Regions from separate parts of the Clostridium celatum genome, predicted to be linked through region 1. Evidence: riboswitches for the same ligand, from Rfam matches in the RefSeq annotation. Region 1 holds a riboswitch; each other region holds the start of a gene.
What was found. A riboswitch is a leader RNA that binds a small molecule or an ion and turns the genes downstream of it on or off. The one in region 1 is predicted to bind lysine.
Positions count from the first base shown of each region.

Region 1 (4,228 bases):
AGAGTTCCAGCAATAAATAATGGACAAACTAGACCAGAACCAGGTACAAAACGTTTAGTACCATTTGCAAAAGATTTATCTAGATTAATCAGTGATAAATTCACTCAATTAATTAATCCAGATGAAACTAAATTAACACTTTTCCCTTACACAAATATGAGACCTAACTTATATTGGGGACATATTCAAAACATAGTAGATGGTGATAATGCTAGATTATCATGTATGTGGGTACGTGGAAGTGCTAGAGAAGGTGATTATGTTGCTGTAGAATTAAGTCAAGTAACAGAAATCAATAATATAATATTTGAGCATGGTGAACCAGGTGCTGGAGATGGATTCAATTATGTTAAATTCCAATACTCTATGGATGGAGAAAATTGGACAGATTTAAATGATCAAGCATATGGTCCAAATCTTCAAAAAATAGTTATAGACAACTTAAATGTAACAGCTAAGTATGTAAGAGCTATACCAACAGGTGAAATTTTAAATAACTGGATATCAGTTAGAGAATTCTCAGTAAATAAAGATGATGCAGATCATATTGTAAGAAATGTTTATACGAATGTTGAAGCATTAGCAGACAATAAAGTAGATATTTTACCATCTAATGCAACACTTGCAGATGTAAATGGTATTACATTAGCTGAAGGTCAATATATTGGTATAAAATTAAATAAAATTAGAGAATTAACAAATATTATTGCTGAAATTACAAACAATGATAAGTTAACATTAGAAACATCAATCAATGGTGTTGAATGGACAACTGTGGAAAATACAACTAATAAAGTAGCAGCACGTTATGTTCGTATTGTTAATAATACAAAAGATGCAGTTACATTTGATGTTACAAGTTTAGCAGTAGAGTACTCAGATACTGATGTTACATTTGATATAAGACCAGCTGCAGAAGCTAAATTTGAACCAACTAACTTAATTGATGGTAAATTAAGCACAGCATTTAAACCACAAGTAAATGCACCTAAGACAGGTAGTCTTGTATACAAAATTTCTGATAACACAGAAATAACTAGCTTTACTATAATACAAGCTCCATCAACTACTTCAGATGCAGTTGTTTCAGTAAGAACTGAAAATGGTTGGGTTGAAATTGGTTCATTAGGAACTATCACAAACTCTTTCGATACATCTAACTTTAAGAATGTATTTGAAATAAAGGTTGCATGGGATGGAGTAGCTCCAACACTTTATGAAATAGGAACTTCAACAATGAAAGATGTTGTAGAAGTTAATAAGGCTGAATTAGAAGAATTAATCGCTAAGGCTGAAGTGCTTAAGGCTGAAGAATATACAACTGAAACATGGTCAGTATTAGAAAATGCATTAAAAGATGCTAAAGCTGTAATGGCTAATGAAGAAGCTACTCAAGAAGAAGTTAATAATGCAGTTGTTAAATTAAATGAAGCTATTGAAGCTTTAGTTAAAAATACAGAAACTCCAGATGAAGATAATAAACCAGGAGACGATAACAATTCAGGTGATGACAATAATTCAGGAGATGACAACAAGCCAAGTGAAGATGTTAAACCAGTACCTCCAACAACTGGTGGAAACAATTCAGGAAATGGATCAACAAATAACAAACCAGGTAAAGGGGAATTACCTAACACTGGAGGACAATCAGCAGCTATAGCACTTACTATTGGTGGAATTATATCAACATTAGGTGCAGTAGGACTGAAAAAAAGAAAGTAACATTGCGATAATATATAATAAGTAACAATGTATAAATAAGAAAATAAAAAGTGATGATACAACATTGTAGAAGTTTATATTCTAAAAATGTGTATCATCATTTTTTATTTGATATTATATTTTTTATATTAATTAAAATAAAAAAAGGAGCAGGGGAATACTCCTTTGTAAAATGGGGGACGAGATATATAATAATATATCTGTTTACAATTATGGTCCATATTGGAATTTTTATTCAAAAATAATAAAAAAATTTATTTTATTAAAATCCACTTTTATATTTGTCTAAAAGTGGAGAATGAGTAATAGTGAAATTTAAAAAATATTGTATAAAAATTTAGAAATACGAATAAAAATAAATTAATGCTTTACTTCATTTGTAGTATAATGTATACTTATAGTATAAAATGAAAAGTAAATATAAAGTGGATAGAGGTTGCGATATTTAATAGTATGTTTACAGAGTTAAGCAGCAAGGAAGTAAACAGAAAGGAAATTTCGCCGAAACATATAACTGAAGCTTTAAGGTTATTATGTTGGGGTTATATAGAATATGTATAACACTGTCACAAAAAGGATTTGTGATGAGCTATTACTATGGACAGAACTTTAATAATAAGTAATTATTAAGGAAAAGGTAAGTACAGTCTTGAGTAATAATCTCAAGGCTTTTTTTATTGAGATGTATGTAAGTAATAAAAATGTCTAACAAATCAAAGCGTGAAGAGCTATCACTAAAGATGAAGAGTTAGAAGTTTAATACTTAGATAGTATGATTAGATTTCCTTGAGTCTTGAGTGATAATGCTCAAGACTTTTATTTTTTAGGAGGAGTTTAAATTATGCAAAACGTTGCAGAAGAAAGAAAAAGAGGATTTTTTAGTAAATTTTCTAATGGTGTAAAAATACCACATACTTTAGTTATTATTTTTGCAATAATAGTACTAGTTGCCATAGCAACATACATAGTTCCAGGGGGAGCTTATGAAAGAGTAGTAACAGAAGTTAATGGTCAAAGTAGAACTGTAGTTTTAAATGGATCATTCCAATATGTTCAAAATGAGTCACAAGGATTATTCCAGGTTATGCAAGCACCAGTACAAGGTATTGAGCAAGCAGCAGAAATTATTGCTTTCTTATTTGTAGTAGGTGGAGCATTTAGTTTAATAACAAGAACAAAAGCTATTGATTCAGCTATAGCTAAGGTTGTATCTGCATTTAAAGGTGCTGAAATATTAATTATTCCTATAGTATTTGTAATGTTCTCATTAGGTGGAGCAACTTTTGGTATGACTGAAGAAGCTATACCGTTTATAACAATATTAGTTCCATTAATGCTAGCACTTGGATTTGATAGTATATTAGCAGTTGGAATTAGTTATTTAGCATGTATCGTAGGGTTTGCATCAGCTATGCTTAACCCATTTACAGTAGGAATTGCACAATCAATTGCTGAAATTCCATTATTCTCAGGGGTTGCATATAGAACTATTATATGGGTTATTACAACAGCAGTAACAATTGCATTCTTAATGATTTATGCAGTTAAGATTAAGAAAAACCCAGAATTTAGTCCAATGTACAAACTAGATAAAGAAAAACATGAAAAATTAGCACAAACTCAAAGTGAAGAAATTAAATTTACAATTCAACATAAAATTATTATAGCTTTAATAGGTGTTTGTTTAGCCGTTGTTATATGGGGAGTATTAACTCAAGGATTCTGGATTCCAGAAATAGCAGCAGTATTCTTAATAACAGGTGTTGTTTCAGGAATAATCGGTGGATTAAAAGCAGATGAAATGGCAAATGCATTTATAGATGGAGCTAAGGATATGATAGGAGCTGCAATGATAATTGGATTTGCAAGAGCTATAGTAATAATAGCTGAAAATGCTCAAATCATAGATACAATATTATATGGTTTATCATCATTTATAGGTAAGTTACCATCATTATTAGCTGCATGTGTTATGTTACCAGTTCAAATGTTTATAAACTTCTTTGTTATTTCAGGTTCAGGACAAGCAGCATTAACTATGCCAATATTAGCACCACTTGGTGATTTACTTGATATATCAAGACAAACAACAGTTTTAATATTCCAATTAGGGGATGGTTTCTCAAATGCTATATTCCCAACATCAGGAGTATTAATGGCTTGTTTAGGAATGGCAGGAATACCATATTCAAAATGGTTTAAATGGATAATGCCATTACAAATCATACTATTTGCATTAGGTATAATATTCATAACTTGCGCTATGCTAATGGGATGGGCATAAAGGAACAAGAATAACCGTTAACGAAAAAATGAAAATATAACTTACAGAAACTGATATGATTTCACTAAGAATTTATATCATTATTTCCAGAAAAACTGCTAAAGTCCTAAAGCACCCTTAACGGTTGCATCGACTTATTAACGCAGTTTTTCTTACAATAATGATTAAATTCTAGAGCTTATCATATATGTTTCTTCCAGTTATGTTTTCATTTTTTCTATG
Region 1 covers NZ_JAJKGM010000005.1:25,349-29,576, forward strand. Annotated here, with positions in the region: gene LPC13_RS03570 (beta-N-acetylglucosaminidase domain-containing protein) at 1-1,722, shown strand, start outside; lysine riboswitch at 2,145-2,322, shown strand; gene LPC13_RS03575 (YfcC family protein) at 2,564-4,006, shown strand.

Region 2 (4,228 bases), on a different contig from region 1:
TCAACAATGCTTATTAGATTGCTATGTAATATTTTCATTCCATTGTTTACCTTTCTATCATTAGCTCCAATCATTAAAATTATTATATTGTCATTTATATCATATAACTTATTTAAATTATCTTTTACTTGACTAGAATTTATTCCACTACATCCATTGTTTATTACTTTACTATATTTAAATCTTTCATTAATATATTTTTTAAAAAGTGATGCCCAGCATTTTTCTCCTAATTGTCTTTTGTAGCAAATACCATCTATATTTATAATTACTTCTCCATTCCTATTATCATCTAAACTCCCTGCTCCTGCTGTAATACTATCTCCTATTAACCTTATAACTATATTATTTTCCATATCTCCCCTTTTTATATCATCATAAAACATAATTTAATTCTTCTCCTACTTTTTATATTTCCATATATTTCTCTTGTATTATAGTATATCTTAATAATTTTTAATATAAAAAAATGGCAAATAACATTAATTATGTTATTTGCCATTTTTACCTATAAATTTATTTTATATTAATCTATCTTATTTTTATGATGATTATATATATATACTGGAATTCCTATTAACATTAATATAAAGCCCCACATTACAGTTTCTGCTCCTGAACCGTATATAGTCCATATTAAATATATAAATGCTAATAGTGGTAATATTGATTTTTTAATAAATAACTTAAAGTTAAATTCTTTTTCTTCTTTAAATGTAAGCATTATTTCTGCAGAAACACTTAAAAGATAAACTGGTAAATATGATAACGTTGCAAGGATAGTTATAAATGTAAATGCATCTACCATCCCTTTTTGGAAATTCATAATCAATAAAATATTAACTAATATAGAACCAAATATTAATGAATTTACAGGAGTGCCTGTTTTTTCACTAATCTTTCCAAAAAACTTAGGGAATACTCCATCTTCACCTGCTGCATAAGCAACTCTAGCTGTTGATAAAAGCCATCCTACTACTGTTCCTAAAATACAAATAACTACTGCAATTGTTAATATCTTTCCAATATTACTTCCTAAAGCATTAGTAAGTATATCAGTAAGTGGTGCTGTACTTTGAGCTAGTGAAACATTATCCATTGCCCCCATACTTGCTATACTTATTGCTAAGTATATAATAGCCGCAATAATCAATCCGTAAATTGTGCTTTTTCTTACATTCTTTTCGGGATCTTTAAGTTCTCCAGCTGTAACTGTTGCACTTTCAAGTCCTATAAATGCCCATAAAGTTGATGTGGCTGCAAGTGGAACTGTACTTAATCCCTTTCCTTCTGGATACATAGGAAATATATTTGCTGAATCAAAATTTAAAAATGCGACTATAACAAATAATGCAAAAAATACTATTTTAAATACTGTTGTAAAAGCCTGAATTTTACCTGCTTTCTTTACTCCTGCTACATTTATAAATGTAAATATCCATAAAATTGAACTTGAGAATATTATTGATACTATTGGATTATTTAGTTGTGGAAATACTGCTGATGCATAACTTGTAACTGCAACTATTATTGCTGCATTTCCAATCCATGAACCATTCCAATAAAGCCACGCACTTAAAAATCCTGCAAAATCCCCAAATGCCTCTTTAGTGTAACAATACGCTCCACCTGTTGATGGATATTTAGTACCCATATTTGCAAATGATATTGCAATAAAAATTGAACCTATTGTAGTTAAAATCCATGCTATTATTGTAGCTCCTGGTCCTGACACTTGAGCAAGTGTTGATGGTAGCATAAATACACCAGAACCAATCATGTTACCGCAAACAAGCATAGTAGCCATGAAAAGGCTAATTTCTCGTTTTAAACTTTTGTTTTCCATTTTTTCCTCCTTAGTTTGGGGTAAAAAAATAAGCCCAAAAGGCTAATCTTTGAGCTTGTACTTACACATAAACAAACACAAAGATAGCTCTCCACAATTATTATTGTGACAGTTTTGCATATATTTTATGCAACCCCAGCATATAGATTTAAAGCATCCTCTATATACTTCGGCAATACTACCTTTTATATTAATTCATCGTGCTTAACTCCATAATATTACTCTTTAATATTGCAACCTCTATCTTTACCCGAATATTTAATTACACTATCAAGTTAAATTTATAATTATTAAAATTTATACTTAATTTCTGTGTTTTTATACATAAATATTCTAACAAATTTTTCTTTAAAGTCAACAATTATAGTAGCTTTTAATATAAATACTTTTTAACATAATATCTAAATAATCTATTTTCATCTACAAAATATCTTATTTTTACTATTATATTTAACATATTGTAACTCCTTAACATATCATACATATAATATATCATAAGTCAACATCCTTTATATATTAAATAACAAAGGAGGAGCCTTTTGATGTATAACTTTAAAAATACTACTCTTACTAATGGTTTTGACAGAAGCAATTTAAATAATGCACAACAAAATAATTATGCATGGTCTATAAGTGAGTTAGACAAATATATTTATATTGGTACTGGACGTAATATCCCATATAATATTTTAAAATCAATTAACTCTTCTATAATTCCTCCTAACTCTATTACTCCTAATCCAGTAGATAATTTACCGGAAATCTGGAGATATCGTAAAAATTGCTCTTTACCTTTGGAAAAAGTATATACTGCCCCTGACTTTACCAATATATCTGGCTTTAGATATATGATTACTCACAAGCCTTTTAATAGAGACACTTTTCTTTATGCAGCTAGTTATGGCGGACCTAATGTTATAGTATTTAAATCTACCAATGGTGTAAACTGGTTTCCATTAACTGATACAGTTCTTAAAGGTACTTCTTCAAGAGCTATGTTAACCCATCTTGGCAAGCTTTATATAGCTACTATTGATGAGGCTAATCCAAGCCCTTATCCTCAACTTTATAGAAGTGTTGATCCTCAATATTATTCATGGGAACCTGTTATAGATAATACAGCACCTAATTTTAATCCTTCTTTAAATCCTTCTGGCTCAATTAGTAATATGGCTATATTCAATAATAAAATTTATGTTGCTACTAGTAGCTCTGACGGTGCTGCTGTTTGGAGAACAAATGGTCCTGAACCAAAATTAAATGACTGGACATTAATAGTAGATAAAGGATTTGGAGATGCAGCTAACAAGTATATCTTAAGTATTGGTGTTTATAAAAATTATCTTTATGTAAGTGGAACTAAACAATTACCACTTGCTTGGTTAATTCCACTTGGTTGTGATATTATAAGAATTTCAAAAACTGATAGATGGGATTTAGTTGTCGGTGGTCCAGCTTTGATTCCTTCTATACCAACAAAAGGTGTTAGAAATAAAAGCTTATCTGGATTATACTCTGGATTTAATAATCCATTTAATGTGTATGCATGGCAAATAAAGCAATATAATGATAAATTATTAATTTCAACCTTTGATGATTCTATAAACATGGAGGTTATTTTAGATACTCTTCTCTACAATAAAATAGAAATTCAAAATTTAATTGGCAAGCTTGCAACTAATACTATTATAAAAATATATAAAAATATTGTTGAATTATTAAATGAATCAAAATATCCATTCGGATTTGATCTTTATGAGTCAACTGATGGTATACACTTTACTCCAGTGTTATTAAACGGATTCTGTAATAAATATAATTATGGAGGTCGTTTATTATATGTAAATTCATCAAATGATCTTTATATCGGAACAGCTAATCCATTCCAAGGTTGTGAAGTTTGGAAGGCTAAGTATGAAGCATGTAGTAATCACTGTCATTCATATCATCATAATTATAGCTATCTTTTTTATATTAGAAAGGAACTAGCTGAAAATTATAACCTTCTAAAAACTTATATGCCAACTATCTTAAAATTTATTAGTAAAAATTAATATTATGACTATGCTGAATTACTAAATTTTATATTAATATATCCTTGTAAAATTATAGTTTTATATTCATCTTAAATATTATTATGTAGAAACATTAAATTTTATTTAGACTAAATCAAAATATTTATAAACTCCTAATTTTGAAATAAGTTTTCGGAATCTATTATTCTTAATTTTGATTTAGCCTCTTTTTCATTATTAATAATTTTTATTTTTTAAATCTAGTTGCATAACCACACTTCTTACATAATTCTTCAACAGCTCTTCTTCTTGAAAAACCATCATAAATATCTCTTGCCCTTTTATCTTCTACTATATCTTTCAGCGA
Region 2 covers NZ_JAJKGM010000026.1:20,388-24,615, reverse strand. Annotated here, with positions in the region: gene LPC13_RS11275 (SGNH/GDSL hydrolase family protein) at 1-386, opposite strand, end outside; gene LPC13_RS11270 (APC family permease) at 527-1,846, opposite strand; lysine riboswitch at 1,923-2,097, opposite strand; gene LPC13_RS11265 (hypothetical protein) at 2,389-3,900, shown strand; gene LPC13_RS11260 (radical SAM/SPASM domain-containing protein) at 4,109-4,228, opposite strand, start outside.
Region 2: it holds a riboswitch for lysine, as region 1 does, so the genes downstream of both, LPC13_RS11270 (APC family permease) here and LPC13_RS03575 (YfcC family protein) in region 1, are expected to answer to the same signal.

Region 3 (4,228 bases), on a different contig from region 1:
CATTCAACATTGTTGTTAAAGATGGTATTTCTTCCAATCTATATGTTATGATATCTGCTAAAAACTCATCTGCACCTGGTAACATTTGAATTATAAATCCACCTGCAACTTTTATTGAATAATCAGTATCTACTAAAACTCCAAGTGATACTGCTGATGGAGTTTGTTCTGAAACTGTAAAATAATAAGCTAAATCTTCTGCTACTTCTCCTGAATGTATTGGAACTTGACCTACATATGGATCCTTCAGTCCTAGATCTTTTATAACCATTAAGTTACCATTTTTACCTATATATCCACCAACATCAAGTTTACCATTTGCATTAAGTGGTAAATCACCATATGGATTTCCTATATATCCTTTTACCTTTGCACCTTCATAAGCTGTAACTACTACACCTTCAGCATCTCCGCCACCATTTATTCTTAAAGTCATAACTTCATTTTCAGACTTTAATGTTGCTCCAAGTAGCGCTCCTGCAGTTAACATTCTTCCTAGTGCAGCTGCTGCAACCGGTGTACATTCATGTATAGATCTAGCTGTATCTACTAACTCTGTTGTTGTCCCAGCTATTATTCTTACCATTCCATCCTTAGCCACTGCTCTAATAATTTTATCGCTCATTAATTAATCCTCCATTAACATTTTCTTTTTTACTACATATACAATTCTTTCACTATTTGCTTGTACATCATTTTTTGTATAACCTTCAAATTTATTTATAACTTCTAAATTTGCTTCATTTAAATAGTGTTCTATTTCTTGCTCTTTGTATGCTCTTTCAAAGTGTTCCTCTTCAAATCTTTCATAAAGATCCCCATATTTAACAAAGAAAGTTAAGAACATAGATAATATCTCTTCTTCAAAGGAATTTTCCCATGTATAGAAAACTTCTTCTTCACTATATGTATAGATATTATTACCTAAAATTTCTGATAACTTATAATATGAATTTATATCAAAAATAAATAATCCATTATCTTTTAAATGCTCATGTACTCCACAAAAATAATTTTTTAATCCCTCTACATCTGTTATATAATTTGTAGAATCTAAAACAGAGGTAATTAAATCAAATTTTTTATTTAAACTTAAACTAGTCATATCCTGACAAATTATTTTGCCTCTTATTTTATTGCTTTTTAATTTATCAAAAGCTTCATTTAACATATCTTCTGACAAATCTACACCATATATATTTTTAAAATGCTTTGCTATTCTTACAGTAACATTTCCTGTACCACAAGCAATATCAAGATAATCTTCAAAATTTACATTATTTAAATTACAAATTTCTAATATTCGCTCTACCATACTATCATAATTAATATCTTCGTTTATTAATTCATCATAAATTTTAGCAAATTCTCCATAAGCCATGATATCCCCCCTTACAGTATTTTTAATTCAAATTTAATTAACTATTCTACACAAAATAACATCGATATATAAATTTCTAACATTTATATTACTATGTAATTGAGACTTTAGTCAATCCATTATTTTCTTCCTAGAATTTGATCATTTGTAGGAAGCTTTAATTCTTTTTTTCTACGTGTCATTATTCCTCCTATTCGTCCTGTTTCTTCTGCTGTTAACCCACCCCATCCATACTCATCAACTTTATCTCTTAATCCTAATTCTTCAGCTATTTCATATTTAATTTTCTCTCTAAGCAATTCTTGTTCATTTAATTGTTTATTTGTTTTAATTTTTGATTTTATTATTTTCTTTAGTGGTGTTTTACTCATTATATTTCCCCCTATAAATTTTATATTTAATATTTTCTCCTATAAATATCTATTTATTCATCATATTATTTGTTTCAAAGCACTAAATATTTCATATAATAAATCAGATACGTTTTTTCTATTTTTTACCTTGATAATTTAATGCATAAAAGGTATAATTTAGATAATTAAATAATATTTAGATAGAGGTGCGGTACTTAAGAGTACTACTAAGGATTTAAGCATGTTAAATTAGTATGAAAGGATTTATCGCCGAAGCATATAACAAAAGCTTTAATGTTATATAGCTGGAAGTATGTATAATATGCATATTTCTGTCACATTATTATGTGATGAGCTATCATTTAAGGAAATTTTTATTAAGTTAAATTATACCTTGAGTGCTATGCTCAAGGTATTTTTTTATATAAAAGTATTAAATTTAACAAAGGGGGTTGCTATACAATGTATAATATAGCAATAGTTGGGGCTACAGGAAATGTAGGTAGAAAATTTTTAGAAATATTAGAAGAAAGAAACTTTCCTATTGAAAATCTTTATCTTTTTGCATCAAAAAGATCTCATGGTTCATATTTACCTTTTAAAGGACAAGATTATTTAGTTGAAGAAACATGTGAAGATAATATAAAAAATAAAAAAATCGATTTTGCTTTATTTTCCGCTGGTGGAGATACAAGTTTAAAATATGCTCCTATCTTTGCATCTTATGGTGCTATTGTAATTGATAACTCTAGTGCCTGGAGAATGAATAAAGAAGTGCCACTGGTTGTTCCTGAAGTAAATCCTGAAGATTTAAAATTGCATAAAGGAATAATAGCTAATCCAAATTGCTCAACAATTCAAGCTATGGTACCACTTAAAGTTCTAATTGACAATTATGGAATTAAAAGAATAGTATATTCAACTTATCAAGCAGTTTCTGGTGCTGGTATGCAAGGTATAAAAGATTTAGAAGATGGTTTAAAAGGTATTTCACCAAAAAAATTTCCTTATCCAATAGCAGGTAACTGTCTTCCTCATATTGATGTCTTCTTAGATAATGGTTATACCAAAGAAGAAATGAAAATGATTGAAGAAACAAGAAAAATACTTCATTCACCTAATTTAAAAATAACAGCAACTACTGTAAGAGTACCTGTTTTAAATAGTCATAGTGAAAGTATAAATGTTGAACTTGAAAAATCCTTTAATATTGAAGATATTATAACACTTTTTGAAGAAACTAAGGGGTTAACTGTATATGATAATACTAAAGAATTAAAATATCCTACGGCACTTGATGTAAATGGAAAAGATGATGTCTATGTAGGAAGAATAAGACGTGATTTTAGTGTTGATAATGGTTTAAACCTTTGGGTTGTCGCTGATAACATAAGAAAAGGTGCTGCACTAAATGCAGTTCAAATTGCTGAATATCTAATTAATAACAAATAATTTTTAGGAGGATATATTATGTCTATTTTTACAGGTTCTGGTGTAGCTATAATTACACCATTTACTAAAAGTGGTGTAGATTTTGATAAATTAAAAGAATTATTAGAATGGCATATTAAAGAAGGTACAGATGCAATAGTAATTTGTGGGACTACTGGTGAAGCTACTACAATGACAGAAAGTGAAAAAAAAGAAACTATTAAATTTACTGTAGATGTAGTTAATAAAAGAATTCCTGTAATCGCTGGTACTGGTGGCAATAATACACTATCAGCTATTACAATGAGTAAGTATGCTGAATCTGTTGGTGTTGATGGTTTATTATTAATAACTCCTTATTATAATAAAACCAATGACGAAGGATTATTTATGCATTTTAAGGAAGTAAATGATGTTGTTAATACTCCTATTATTCTATATAACGTTCCAAGTAGAACTAATATGAATATTACGCCAAACATGCTATTAAAATTAAGTAAATTAAAAAATGTCATTGCAATTAAAGAAGCTAGTGGAAACTTTAGTCAAATTGCTAAAATGAAATCTATTTGTCCGGATATAGATATATATTCAGGTAATGATGATCAAATTGTTCCTTTATTATCACTTGGAGGTATTGGTGTAATTTCTGTAGCTGCTAATATAATTCCTAAAGTAATTCATGATATGGTGTCTTCATATTTAAATGGAGATACTGAAAAAGCAACTACTTTACAATTAAATTATCTTCAACTAATAAATGATTTATTTATAGAAACAAATCCTATTCCTATTAAAACAGCTCTTAATATAATAGGGAAAGATGTAGGAAATTTGAGATTACCATTATATAAAATGAATGATTCTAATAAAGAAATATTAATAAACACATTAAAAAAATATAATTTGATATAAGGGAGTTAGTTATGGTTAAAATACTTTTAAGCGGTTGTTGTGGAAAAATGGGTACTGTGATAAGAAATGTTATAAATGAATTTCCAAATTTAAAAATAGAAGCAGGTATAGATAAATTTCCTAAAGAAATAGGAATTCCTGTTTTTAA
Region 3 covers NZ_JAJKGM010000055.1:1,321-5,548, reverse strand. Annotated here, with positions in the region: gene hslO (Hsp33 family molecular chaperone HslO) at 1-625, opposite strand, end outside; gene LPC13_RS15465 (class I SAM-dependent DNA methyltransferase) at 629-1,381, opposite strand; gene LPC13_RS15460 (small, acid-soluble spore protein, alpha/beta type) at 1,501-1,752, opposite strand; lysine riboswitch at 1,928-2,100, shown strand; gene LPC13_RS15455 (aspartate-semialdehyde dehydrogenase) at 2,197-3,186, shown strand; gene dapA (4-hydroxy-tetrahydrodipicolinate synthase) at 3,205-4,080, shown strand; gene dapB (4-hydroxy-tetrahydrodipicolinate reductase) at 4,092-4,228, shown strand, end outside.
Region 3: it holds a riboswitch for lysine, as region 1 does, so the genes downstream of both, LPC13_RS15455 (aspartate-semialdehyde dehydrogenase) here and LPC13_RS03575 (YfcC family protein) in region 1, are expected to answer to the same signal.

Region 4 (4,228 bases), on a different contig from region 1:
GTCATATTTCTAATGAATTAATAGCAAAACCAATAATTTACATTATCATTGCATTAGGTGTAATACTTATGATTTATTTATGTAATATTTTCAAAAGACCTGGTGCAATAAATATTACTTGTATAGCATTTTTAGGAGTAACTACAGCTCATGCTTATAGTGATCCTTTATTTTATGCTACAAATAGAATTATAGAAACTTTATTTGGAATAGTCATTTCAATATTAGTAAATAAACTTATAACACCCCCACCACATAAATAATTAGTAATTAATAAAAAACTAATTAGTATTTCTAACTGAAAAAGGTTGTGCTTTTGCACAACCTTTTTTTATAGCCCTTTTTATTTATTTTTCTTATTGCTTCAGCGTTATTCAACCTTTTAACGAATACTTAATTTTAATTTACATTAAGTACATTATCTTCTACAGGCGTAGCTTCCTCAACCTTTTTACCGAATATTTGCACCCCTACAAAAACTGCTAATATTGCTACTGGTAATACTATATATATTGGTAATCCAAATCCAGCTGGAATATATCCAAATAATATTGTAATTACTGCTACAAATAAAGAATACCAAATTTGAGTTTTAACATGCTCAATATGGTTGCATCCTGCACCCATTGATGAAAGTATTGTTGTATCTGATATTGGCGAGCAGTGATCTCCAAATATTGCTCCAGTTAATACCGCACTTGTACTAACAATTACAAATGACATTTCTGGATTTATTGAATATGCTAATGGCACTGCAAGTGGCATTAAAATCCCCATTGTTCCATATGCAGTTCCTGTTGCAAATGATATTACTGCACCTAATATAAATATTAAACTTGGTAGTAAAAAATATGGAATTGATCCTGATAATAAAGTTACTAAGTATTTAGCTGTACCTAATTCTTTTATAACTGAACTTAATGACCAAGCTAATATAAGAATTACTCCTGTAATTAATAATCCCTTCATACCATCAACCCAAACTTCAATAGCCTCACCAATTGTAAATATCTTTTTACAAACTGCCATTATTATAGCAACTATACTGGCAAGTAATGCTGATTGGAATAATGCCACTGATGCATCTGATGCGCTAAATGCCTGCTTTATAGCTTCAAAGGATGCTGGTGAATTAGTCATTAAATTAATAAGTTCAACATCTTCTCCACCCATTATTGCTGTATATCCACTATAGTAAAATGCTGCGATTGCCGCTACTATTAGAACTCCTATTGGAATTATTGCATTCCATATGCTTAATTGCACCCCTTCTTTAGGTTGCATTTCATCTTCTCCTTGAAGATTATCTACTGCAACTTCAGCTCCAATTTTTTGTCCATTTCTAGCTGCCATCTCGGCTTTTCTCATTGGTCCAAATTCTTTTAATAAAACTGCTGTTATAACTATAAATGCTAATATTAATATGTTATAAAATCTATATGGAATTGTTTGAAGAAATACTCCAAAAGCATCTGCTTGTACACCAATTCCTGTGAAAGCATCATTAATTAAACCAACTTCTAACCCTATCCAAGTAGAAATTATTGCAAGCCCTGCAATTGGAGCTGCTGTAGCATCTATAATAAATGCTAATCTTTCTCTAGAAATTTTCATTTTATCTGCAACTGGTCTCATTATTGGTCCAACAATTAACGCATTTGCATAATCATCAAAGAATACACATATTCCCATAAGCCAAGTAATTAATTGAGTACCTTTTGCTGTTTTAGCTCTTTTAGCTAAAGCTTCTGCTATAGCTTTTGCTCCTCCCATCTTAGCAACAAGATTTATAACACCACCAATTACTAAAACTTGAAGTATAATACCTGCATTCCAAGGATCAGCCAAAGAGTTTAATGCCCTATCTATAAAATCTAAAAATGATTGTATCAATGCACTAAAGACATTAAATCCTGTTAAATTTAATAAAAATCCTCCTGATAAGATACCTATAAACAACGAAACTACAACGTTTTTCGTTATAAATGCCAATACTATTGCAACTATTGGTGGTATTAATGTTAATAATCCAAACTTTTCTGAGTTCACCGTAGCTGAATCTATTTCAGCTGCAAATGCAAGTGTAGTTGATAAAACAAACACTAGCATGGTAAGTAGTAATACTCTGTAACTTCTTTTTTTCATTTTTATTCCCCCTTATTTCTATTTAAAAGCGAATAACAAGGGTACCCCAAACTAACCCAATAAAAAAGACCTTGAGTTAACACTCAAGGTCTTGATATACACTAAAAAAGTATAAAAATACAAGTCTCAAATGATAGCTCACCACAAAATATTTTGTGACAGTAGTACATATATTTTATGCACTCCCAGCTATACAACCTTAAAGCATCGGTTGTACGCTTCGGCGATAATTCCTTTCATATTGAATCATAGTGCTTTCCTCATCAATAATACTATTAATTAATCGCGCCTCTACCCTAATTTATTCACTTTTGTTACTTATTGATTAAATTATACAGTTTATTCTATTGTTTTTCAATACCATTTTATAACTTTTTTTCTTTTTTATTCTTAAAATTCTTTATTCATAAACTTTTCAATGTCTTCAACAGATTTTATTATATCCTTAGATAAGTTTATATTACCATCCTCTGTAACTAATATATCATCCTCAATTCTAATTCCAATACACTCTTCTTCTATATAAATTCCTGGTTCTACAGTAAACACTACTCCTGGAACAAAAGTTATATTTCTATGAGGTGTTTCAATATCGTGAGTATCCATTCCAAGACTATGACCTATACTATGATAATAATATTTTCTTACATCCTTTTTATCTTCAATAAGTCCTAACTTAATACATTCTTCAGCTATTAGTTCTGTTGCTTTATCATTAATTTCTTTGTATTTAACACCTGGCTTTATTAAGCTAATAATTTCTTCATTTACTCTTAAAACTGCATTATAAACTTCTTTTTGTCTTTCTGTAAACTTACCATTAACCGGGAATGTTCTCGAAATATCTGCATTATAGCAATTATATTGTGCACCTAAATCGAAAAGAATTAAATCATCATTCTTAAGTTCAGTATTATTATCTACATAATGAAGTATTGTTGCATTTTTTCCAGCTGCCGCAATAGTTGTAAATGCTAAATCATTTACCCCTTTAGTTTTGCAATTAAAATCAAAATATGCTTCTAACTCATATTCCTTTATTCCTGCTTTAGCCTCTTTCATTAATAATTCAATACCACTTTTAGTTATTTCAATAGCTTTTTTTATATTTTCAACTTCTTTTTCTGATTTAACTAATCTACATTCACCAATAATGCTATAAATATTATTAACTCTTACCTGAGGATATTTACTTACTACTTTTTGTGCGTATTTATGAGATATTGTATCGTCACTATTTGCACTAAGTCTATCTAAATCTAAATATAAATTTATCTCTTCCTTCATTGTTAAAAGCCTATGTATTTCATTTTCGAATTGGCTTTTAAACTTTACTTCCTCAACTTCAGCAAGTGAAATCGCCTCATCCTTACGTATACTTTTACCAACCCACTTTTCTAGTTCTTCATCAATATCTTTAATAAAAAGACATGAATTCTTAACTCCTTTTAATTTCGACATGACTAAAACATGTTCTTCTTCTTTTATTCCTGTTAAATAATAAAAATTTCTATTTGGTGTAAATGGATAGCTCTCATCTCCAGTCTTTTTAGGTGCCTTTCCTGCAAATAAAACAACTATTGAATTATCCTTTATTTTTTCTAATACATTTTCTCTGTTAATCTTATACATATTTTTATCCATAGCCCTATCTCCTCTTAAAATTTATTCTGCTGCTAATAATTTTACACTTCTTACATTTGGTAACGAATTTAATCTTGCTGCTAATTGGCTTATACTTTTTTCCATATGTGAAATATCAATAGTTACTGTAACATTTGCACATAAGTTTATTGGAATATCTTGATTTATTGTTAGTATATTACCTTTATAGAAAGCTATACAGTCCAATACTTTAGATAAGGTTCCTGATTTATGTGACATCAAAACTATTAATGTTACCTTTTTTGACTTCATTTCTTCTGCCATTGGAAAAATATCATCTTTATATTTATAATACGTACTTCTACTTATCCCTACAGTCCTAATAGCCTCACTAACATCTTTAGATTTTCCAAGCGAAATAATTTCCTTCACTTCTATTACCTTTTTAAATATCTCTGGTAATGATTTTTCATTTACA
Region 4 covers NZ_JAJKGM010000009.1:70,998-75,225, reverse strand. Annotated here, with positions in the region: gene LPC13_RS06145 (FUSC family protein) at 1-263, shown strand, start outside; gene LPC13_RS06140 (Na+/H+ antiporter NhaC family protein) at 400-2,145, opposite strand; lysine riboswitch at 2,272-2,447, opposite strand; gene LPC13_RS06135 (aminopeptidase P family protein) at 2,536-3,789, opposite strand; gene LPC13_RS06130 (ACT domain-containing protein) at 3,811-4,228, opposite strand, start outside.
Region 4: it holds a riboswitch for lysine, as region 1 does, so the genes downstream of both, LPC13_RS06140 (Na+/H+ antiporter NhaC family protein) here and LPC13_RS03575 (YfcC family protein) in region 1, are expected to answer to the same signal.